2 regions of the Qipengyuania sp. SM2507 genome follow, and region 1 is predicted to be linked to the other one. Evidence: predicted binding sites of a transcription regulator. Region 1 holds the regulator's gene; the other holds the start of a gene.

Region 1 (4,147 bases):
CGACGGACCGCCGCAGCAAGGCACTCATATCCGCCCCGCCGGGCATGATTTCAGCGCAGGCACACCGCTTGCTTCTGCAGGCGCTAAAATAGACGCGCGGCTGATCGCGCTCGCCGCAATGGCAGGGCATTGCACGCTGCCGGTCCACCAGCGAGTGCGTATAGCGATCCTCGACACCGGCAACGAGCTCGTGCCGCCGGGCGCGCCGCTTCCCAGCCCTGCGCATATACCAGCAAGCAATGGCGTGATGCTCTCGGCTATGTTGGCCCATTCGCCGGTCAATGCCACGCGACCGCCCATCGTCCCCGACCGGCTCGGTGCGGTCGCCGAGGCGCTGGCGGGACAGGCGGACGCGGATGTCATCATCACGACGGGCGGCGCCTCGGTGGGAGATCACGATCTGATCCGGCCAGCGCTGACGCAGCTCGGCGGTCGCGTCGATTTCTGGCGGATCGCGATGCGACCGGGCAAGCCGGTGATGGTGGCGCGGCTCGGGCGATCCCTCGTCATCGGGCTGCCGGGCAATCCGGTTTCTGCGTACGTCACCGCCCACATGCTCGTGCTGCCGCTGCTGCGCACCCTCCTGGGCGCGACCGAGGCGCTTCCACGAACCGCTCGGCTGCCCGCTGGCGCACCCTTCCCCGCTGTCGGCAGCCGCCAGGAGTTCGTCCGCGTAAAGGTCGTCGAGGGGGCGGTCCGTCCCCTGGCCAATCAGGACAGCGGCGCTCTCCATGCGCTGTGGCAGGCCGACGCGCTCGCGATCCGCCCCGCCCAAGCCCCCGCTGCCACGCTCGGGGATCCGATCGACTGCATGATGCTTGCCTGAGCAGGCTTGACGACGCCATGTTTGTTTCGTAATTGTTCCGTGTTCGTTCGCCCGTTCCACCGGGCATCTGGCACAAGGACTATGCGATGCTGACCCGCAAACAACACGAGCTGATCCGCTTCATCCAGCTGCGGCTGGAAGAAAACGGCATCTCGCCCTCGTTCGAGGAAATGAAGGAAGCGCTCGATCTGAAGTCGAAATCTGGCGTCCATCGCTTGATAAGTGCCTTGGAAGAGCGTGGCTTCATCCGCCGCCTGCCCAATCGGGCCCGCGCGCTCGAGGTCATCCGGACGCCCGAGGACGCGGTTCCAGCCGGTCGCAGTCCGAAGCCGGCCAATGATACGGTCATCCCGGCGCTTGCCACCAAGACCGTAGCACGCGAACCGGCCAACGACGTGATCGAGCTACCGCTGCACGGGCGGATCGCCGCAGGCGCGCCGATCGAGGCGATCGAGGGACAGTCGAGCCTTCCCGTCCCCGCCGCACTGCTCGGCCCCGGCGATCACTATGCGCTCGAGGTCTCGGGCGATTCCATGATCGAGGCCGGGATATTCGATGGCGATTTCGCGCTCATCCGCCGCACCGACACCGCGCGGGATGGCGAAATCGTCGTGGCGCTGGTCGACAATGAGGAAGCAACGCTCAAATACCTGCGCCGTGCGGATGGGCGGATCACGCTCGACCCGGCCAATCCCGCCTACGAACCGCAGGTCTACCGCGCCGACCAGGTGCAGGTGCAGGGCAAGCTCGCTGGGCTGTTGCGCCGCTACCACTGAGCGCGCTTCGGAGCAGCCGCGTCAATCGCCTTGCCCGCGCCACCAGCCGTGTTCGCCTTGTCCTTGCGCGACGGTGCGGACTTCACCGTCTTCGAGATAGACAAGCGCCCCGCCCTCGCGCTCGAGAAACCGCCGATCTGCCTTGAGCCACAGTGGACGGCAACTGCGCGGCAGAAACCGGTCGGCGACGACGATATGCGCGCGGTCGCAAGCCGCGGCCAGCGCGCGCTCCTCCACCATCTCGCGACCGCGCGCCATCAGCACGTGCCAGTCGCGTTCTCCGCGCCGCAAAGTGATTGCGCAGAATTCGGGCGTGCAGCGCGCGCCCGGCCAGCGTTCGAGCGGAATGACCTCCCCGTCCGATCCGGCCATTTCGAGAAGATTGTCGCGCGCGTAGGAGCTGCGGCTTTCGCGCAAGACCAGCAACCGCTCGTCCTCGCCGACGATCCCGACATGGCGCCCGTCACGGGTGATCAAGAGGTCGGCCTTGGGCGTCGAGAGAAACATCGCCGCTCCCAGAGCCACCGGCACGAGGCCCCAGAGTCGCGCCCGGCCCTGCCAAAGCGCCAGCCAGGCCAGACCCGCCAGAATCGTAATGAGGGTACCGAGCAGCATTTGCGGCATCAGCTTCACGGAACCGGGTTGCTCGGCCACGCCATGCGCCAGTGCGAGGAGCAGGTCGAGCGACCGTCCGACCAGCCACCAGACCGGTGCCCCAAGACCGACAAGGTCGAGCGCCAATGCCAGCGCCAGCAGCGGCATGGTCACAAAGGTCACCAGCGGGATTCCCACCACATTGGCGAAAGCACCGTAAATGCCCGCGCGATGGAAATGGAACAGCACAACCGGCATCAACGCAAATTCGATCAGCAACCCGGTCAGGAACAGGATCGCGGCGCGGCGCCCCGTTCTTGCGACCCAGCTTTCCTCGCGCGCGGCGAGAAAGCGTTTCACCCAGGCGGCACCGCTTAGCGCGACGATGGCGATCACCGCGGAAAAGCTCATCTGGAAGCTCGGCCCGACCAGCGCCTCCGGCCACATGAGCAACACCACGAAGGCCGCCACCGCCACCATCCGCATGGAGAGCGGCTCCCGCCCCAGGCCGATTGCCACCAGCACCAGCAATGCCCCGATGCAGCTGCGTACCGTCGGGACCTCTGCGCCGGTGAGCAGCGTATAGCCGATTCCTGCCAGCGCCCCGATTGCCGCCGCAACCAACGGCAGTCGCACCCGCAGCACCAGCCATGGCCACAGCGCGAGCAGTTTCATCGTGAGAAAATAGGCTGCGGCGATTACCGCGCTGACATGCACGCCACTGATCGATAGCAGATGGTAGAGTCCGGAATCTCGCATCGCGATATCGTCTTCTTCGGCGATCGAGCCGCGGTCGCCGCTCGCAAAGGCTGCGGCAATCGTCCCCGGAGATCCGTCGAGCTTCTCGCGAACATGTGCGCTGAGCCGTCTCTGCGCGACCGCCAGCGCATCCTCTTCAATCGCGGGCTCCACCAGTTCGATATCGCCGACCAGCGCACCCGTCGCCGCAAAGCCTTCGAACCAGGCGGCGCGGGCAAAATCATAGGTTCCCGGCAGGATCGGCGAAGCCGGCGGCATCAGCCGCGCACGTAGTCGGATTCGTGCGCCCTCCTTGAACCCGGACGAATCCTTCGCCAGCGGGACGTTGATCCGCACCTTGATCGCCCGCGCCAATTCTGCATCGCGAACTGCGATTACCAGGCGCACCCGATCCTCTGCGGGCTGCTCATCGCGTTCAAGAACGCGCGCGTCGAGCTGCATCATCTGCGGATAATCGATGGGCTGTGCCCCCACCATCTCCGAGCGGGTCCAGATCACGGCGAGCCCCGTAGCCAGCATGATGCAAATGGAAATCACGGTCACCAGCAGACGAATGCGATCGTCGCGCCCGCGCCATACGGCCAGCGCTGCCATTGCCACAAGCAGACAAAGCGCGGCAAAGCCAGCCCACTGCCAGGCGGTGTCGAGCAGGAACCACGTCCCGATCCCGCTTGCGAAGGCCACGGCTAGCCAAGGTCCGCGGTCGAATCCTGCGCTGGTGAGGAAAGCTTCTCCGGCATCCCCCACGCTGGACAAGCGGAACCGCTTGCGCCATGGGCGCTGCACTGCAGCATCGCTCGGCCCCCCGGCCCCCGGATGCGGCACCTCCGGCGCTGTCTGCGTCGCCATGCAGCCACTTGAAGGGAAACGCGAGACGATGGCAAGCGATAGCATTGCGACAAGAGAACAGGTCGTGACGCGCTTCGCTCCCTCGCCCACCGGGTTCCTGCATATCGGCGGCGCGCGCACCGCCCTGTTTAACTGGCTGTTCGCCCGCCACCACGGCGGCAAGGCTCTGTTGCGGATCGAGGACACCGACGCCAAGCGTTCGACCCAGGACGCTATCGACAAGATCCTCGAGGGTCTCGACTGGCTCGGCCTCGACTACGATGAACCCCCGGTTTTCCAGTCGCAACGCGCCGATCGCCACCGCGAAGTGGCCTTGACGCTGCTCGAGGCGGGCCACGCCTAC
Region 2 (4,147 bases), 200 kb from region 1:
TTTGTTGCACACAAGCGGGGAAAAAGCCTTGCGATCGAGTGAGGTTGATTGGCAGAGCGCCTCAATCTCATCTAGGCTCCAAAACGAACAATGGACAAAAATCACACCGAAGAACGCGCTGAGCCGCGAACCAATCTGTTCGTGGCGGCAACCATTGCCACCGACGCCATGTCGGGGCCGGTTCGGCTGCGCAATATCTCCCCCTCGGGGGCCAGAGTAGAAGCGGCCGAATTGCCCGATGTCGGTGCGCGCGTCCGTTTGCGGCGCGGCACGCTGTCGGTCTCGGGCGTGGTCGGTTGGCGCAACGGCAAATCGATGGGGATGCGGTTCGACCGGCCGACCGATGTCCAGCTCTGGCTGCCCAACGGCCAGAGCAGCCAGCAGACCGTCGACAAGGTGGTCAAGGCGGTTAAGCAGGGCGACTATCCGGCCCCTACTCCGGCACCGGCGCGCAATTCCGAATCCTATGAATTGCTCAGCATCGCCGATCTGCTCGACGGGTTGGGCGACGCCCTGAGCGAGGACCCCGATGTGGTCGCGAAATATTTCGCCAAACTCCAGGTGCTGGATATCGCCACGCAGAAATTGCGACAGATTGGTTCGCGCAAACCCTGACGAAACCCGGTTTGGACTAACTTTTCGCGGCCTGCTGATCGTCGATCAGCGCGGCGTCCTCGTTGTTGTAGCGCGGGGTCGCTTCGACCTTGGGCACTTCCTCGATCTCGCGCTTGCCGATCTCGATGCCTTTTTCCGACAATCGCCGGCCCGCCGAGAGCACGTTGCGCTCGAAGCTGCCGACGAACTTGTTGTAATTGTTGACCGCGGTTTCGAGCCCGCCGCCGACCCGCTTCATATGCTCGGCCGCGACGGCGAGACGATCGTAGAGCTCGGCCCCCGCCTTGCCGATCTCCACCGCCTCGCGCGCGATCGTATCCTGCCGCCAGACCTGCGCCACGGTGCGCGCGATGGCGACGAGATTGGTCGGCGTCGCCAGCAGCACCTTGTTGCGGAAGGCGAAATCCCACAATTCGGGATCGTGTTCGAGCGCTGCAGCCACGAAATGCTCGCCGGGGACGAACATGACGACATAGTCCGGTGCTTCGTCGAACTGGCTCTGATAGCTTTTGGTGCCCAGCGTCTGGACATGGTTGCGCATCGATTTAGCGTGCAGATCGAGGTGGCGGATGCGCTCCTCGTCGCTGTCGGCTTCGAACGCCGCCTGATAGGCGTTGAGCGAGACCTTGGCGTCGATCACCAGCTTCTTCTGGCCGGGAACGTGGACGATCGCATCGGGCCGCAGCCGGCCATCCTCGGTTTCCACCGAATGTTCGAGCGTGAAATCGGTGTGTTCGGACAACCCGCATTGTTCGAGCACGTTCTGCAGCGCGCGCTCTCCCCAGCGGCCGCGCGCCTTGGGCGCATTGGTTAGCGAATTGCCCAGCCGCTGGGCCTCGCGCCGGACTTCTTCCTGCCCAAGACGCATCTGCTCGATCTGCGTGGCGAGAGATGAAAACGCATTGGTCCGCTTTTCTTCCAAAGCAGCGACTTGTTCCTCATACTTCTTAAGTCGGTCACCCACCGGTTGAAGCAGTTCACGTATCTTGGCTTCGGACGTCTTCTCCGAATGGCCGAAGCGTTCGGTGGCCCGTTCCAGAAAGGTATCCTGCGCCTTGGACAGCACCGCCGATCCGGTGTTCTGGAATTCCTTGAGCAATTCCTCGCGCGCCTCGACCAGAAGGCGCTTCTGCTCGTCGAAATTGGCGGTTTTTTCCTTCAGCGTCGCCAGTTCCGAGGCAAGCGCGGAATTGGTGCGCCGCACCTCGTCCATCGCCGTTTCATGCCCCGAGCGCGTTTCGCGAAGTTCGATCGTCAGCTCGTCCGCCCGGCCAGCCCGGACGGTGGCGTTCTCCAGTTCGACGATCGCCTTGCGGAATTTCTCGTCGAGTTCCCGCGCTTCGGCATCGCGTTCGCCATGACGCGCCTTCCATTCGGCTACCGGGCGCGAGCCGAAGTACCAGCCGACAACGGCACCAACGACCAGCGCGCCGAGCGCGACGAATGTTGCGAGCATTTCCATGTCCGGAACATAGATGGAACGGCGGCATAGGCCAAGCGCGCTTCGGAACAATCCCCAGTTCCACCCGCTCCATTGAGCAGAAGGAGAATTCCGCATGTCGATCAAGGAAATGATCAAGGACCACCCGCAGGTGGGTGGCGATTACAACGAGCAGCTGGGCGAGGCGGTCAAGCATGCGATGTATTGCGCGGCGATCTGCAACAGCTGCGTCGATGCCTGCAACGCCGAGGATGGCGACATGTCCGCCTGCATCCGCAAATGCTCGGATTGTTCGGATATCTGTCAGGCGGTCAGCACGGTCGCGGCACGGCGCACCCATGGCAATACCGCGGTGATCAAATCGCTGCTCGAAGCCTGCATCCTGGCTTGCAAGGTCTGCGCCGAGGAATGCGCGAAGCACGACAATGCACATTGCCGCCGCTGCGAACGCATGTGCCGCGAATGCATGGAAGATTGCGTCAAGGCGCTGGAAGGAATGGTCGAAGCGGCCTGAACCCGACAGCTTCGCGCGGGGCTGCTAGGCAGCCTCGCGCAGCTTGCGCAGCTTCTTGAGCGCCATGTTGCGCTTGAGCCGGCTAAGGTGGTCGATGAACAAAATGCCCTCGAGATGGTCCATCTCGTGCTGGAGGCAGGTCGCCATCAAGCCGTCGAGGTCTTCCTCGTGCCATTGCCCTCCGATGTCCTGATAGCGGATGCGGCAATGCGCGGGGCGATCGACATCGGCGTAGATCTCGGGGACCGAGAGACAGCCTTCCTGATAGCTCGCCAGCTCGTCCGCCGGATCGAGTATCTCCGGATTGACGAAAATCCGCGGCTCCTTGCGCGTGGGCTGGTGGGTGTGCTGGTGCCCGCCGTGGTTGCACACCTCGGGCTCCGCATCCTCGTCGTCGGGCTGGAGGTCGATCACCAGCAGCCGCTTGGGAACGCCGACCTGGATCGCGGCCAGGCCGATGCCGGGCGCGGCGTACATAGTCTCGAACATGTCGGCGACGAGCTCTTTGAGCCCCTCGTCGAATTCGGTGACGGGTTCAGACACGAGTTTGAGCCGGGGATCCGGCACTTCAAGAATTTCACGGATAGCCATGGGTGGTAATTTAGGATGCGAGGGGCGCGTTAGCAAGCACCGTCAGCCGCTTAACCCACCGGACGCCGCGCACGCAAAGCCTGCGCCAGCGTGCCCTCGTCGAGATAATCGAGCTCGCCGCCCACCGGCAGGCCATGCGCGAGCTGGGTGACCCGGACGCTGAAGGTCTCCAGCCGTTCGGCGAGATAATGCGCGGTGGTCTGCCCTTCGAGCGTGGCGTTCATCGCCAGCACGACCTCGTCCACCCCGCCCCGCTCGACCCGCGCTAGTAACCCCGCGACATCGAGATCCTCCGGCCGAACGCCGTCCAGCGCGGACAATCGCCCTCCGAGCACGTGATAGGTCCCGGTGAACAGCTTGGCGCGGTCCAGCGCCCACAGATCGGCGACATCCTCGACCACGCAGATCGCCTTGGCGTCGCGGCGCGGATCGGCGCAGATGCCGCAGGGATTGCTGGTGTCGACATTCCCGCAGATGTCGCATTCGACCAGCGTCTCGCCGACCTGCGCCAGCGCCTCGATCAGCGCGGGCAGCGCGCTCTCGCGGCGCTTGACCAGCCACAGCACCACGCGGCGCGCGCTGCGGGGCCCAAGGCCGGGGAGCCGCGCCAGCGCCGAAGCGAGGGTTTCGATCTCTTGCGATGCCATGGGGCGACAGATAGGGCGCAGCCAGAGAATTGAAAACCGAAACTCCTCCCCTGTCTTTCATCAGGGACCAGGCCCACCGGAAAGACCATCATGCGCATTATCTTCATGGGAACGCCCGAATTCGCCGTGCCGACGCTGCGCGCGCTCCACCAGGCGGCGCATGAGGTAGTGGCGGTCTACACCCAGCCGGCGCGCCCCGCGGGTCGCGGCAAGCAGCTCCAGCCCTCGGCTGTGCAGAAGGAGGCAGAGGTGCTGGGCCTGGAAGTGCGCAGCCCGACCTCGCTCAAATCGCCCGAGGAGCAGGCGCGCTTCGCCGCGCTCGAGGCCGATATCGCGGTG

The links. Region 1 encodes LexA, which represses DNA repair genes until DNA is damaged. Its sites were predicted from a motif close to GTTCCNCNCTTGTTCT; they were not measured.
Region 2: rmuC (DNA recombination protein RmuC) is a predicted target of LexA. The motif match lies at 2,082-2,097, and genes of this name have one in related genera.

Annotation. Positions count from the first base shown of each region.
Region 1 covers NZ_CM132307.1:1,498,253-1,502,399, forward strand. The annotation lists gene ACWIKC_RS07315 (molybdopterin molybdotransferase MoeA) at 1-826, shown strand, start outside; gene lexA (transcriptional repressor LexA) at 913-1,602, shown strand; gene ACWIKC_RS07325 (ComEC/Rec2 family competence protein) at 1,624-3,804, opposite strand; gene gltX (glutamate--tRNA ligase) at 3,833-4,147, shown strand, end outside.
Region 2 covers NZ_CM132307.1:1,700,413-1,704,559, forward strand. The annotation lists gene ACWIKC_RS08280 (PilZ domain-containing protein) at 91-615, shown strand; gene rmuC (DNA recombination protein RmuC) at 632-2,071, opposite strand; gene ACWIKC_RS08290 (four-helix bundle copper-binding protein) at 2,172-2,570, shown strand; gene ACWIKC_RS08295 (peptide deformylase) at 2,595-3,161, opposite strand; gene recR (recombination mediator RecR) at 3,212-3,808, opposite strand; gene fmt (methionyl-tRNA formyltransferase) at 3,899-4,147, shown strand, end outside.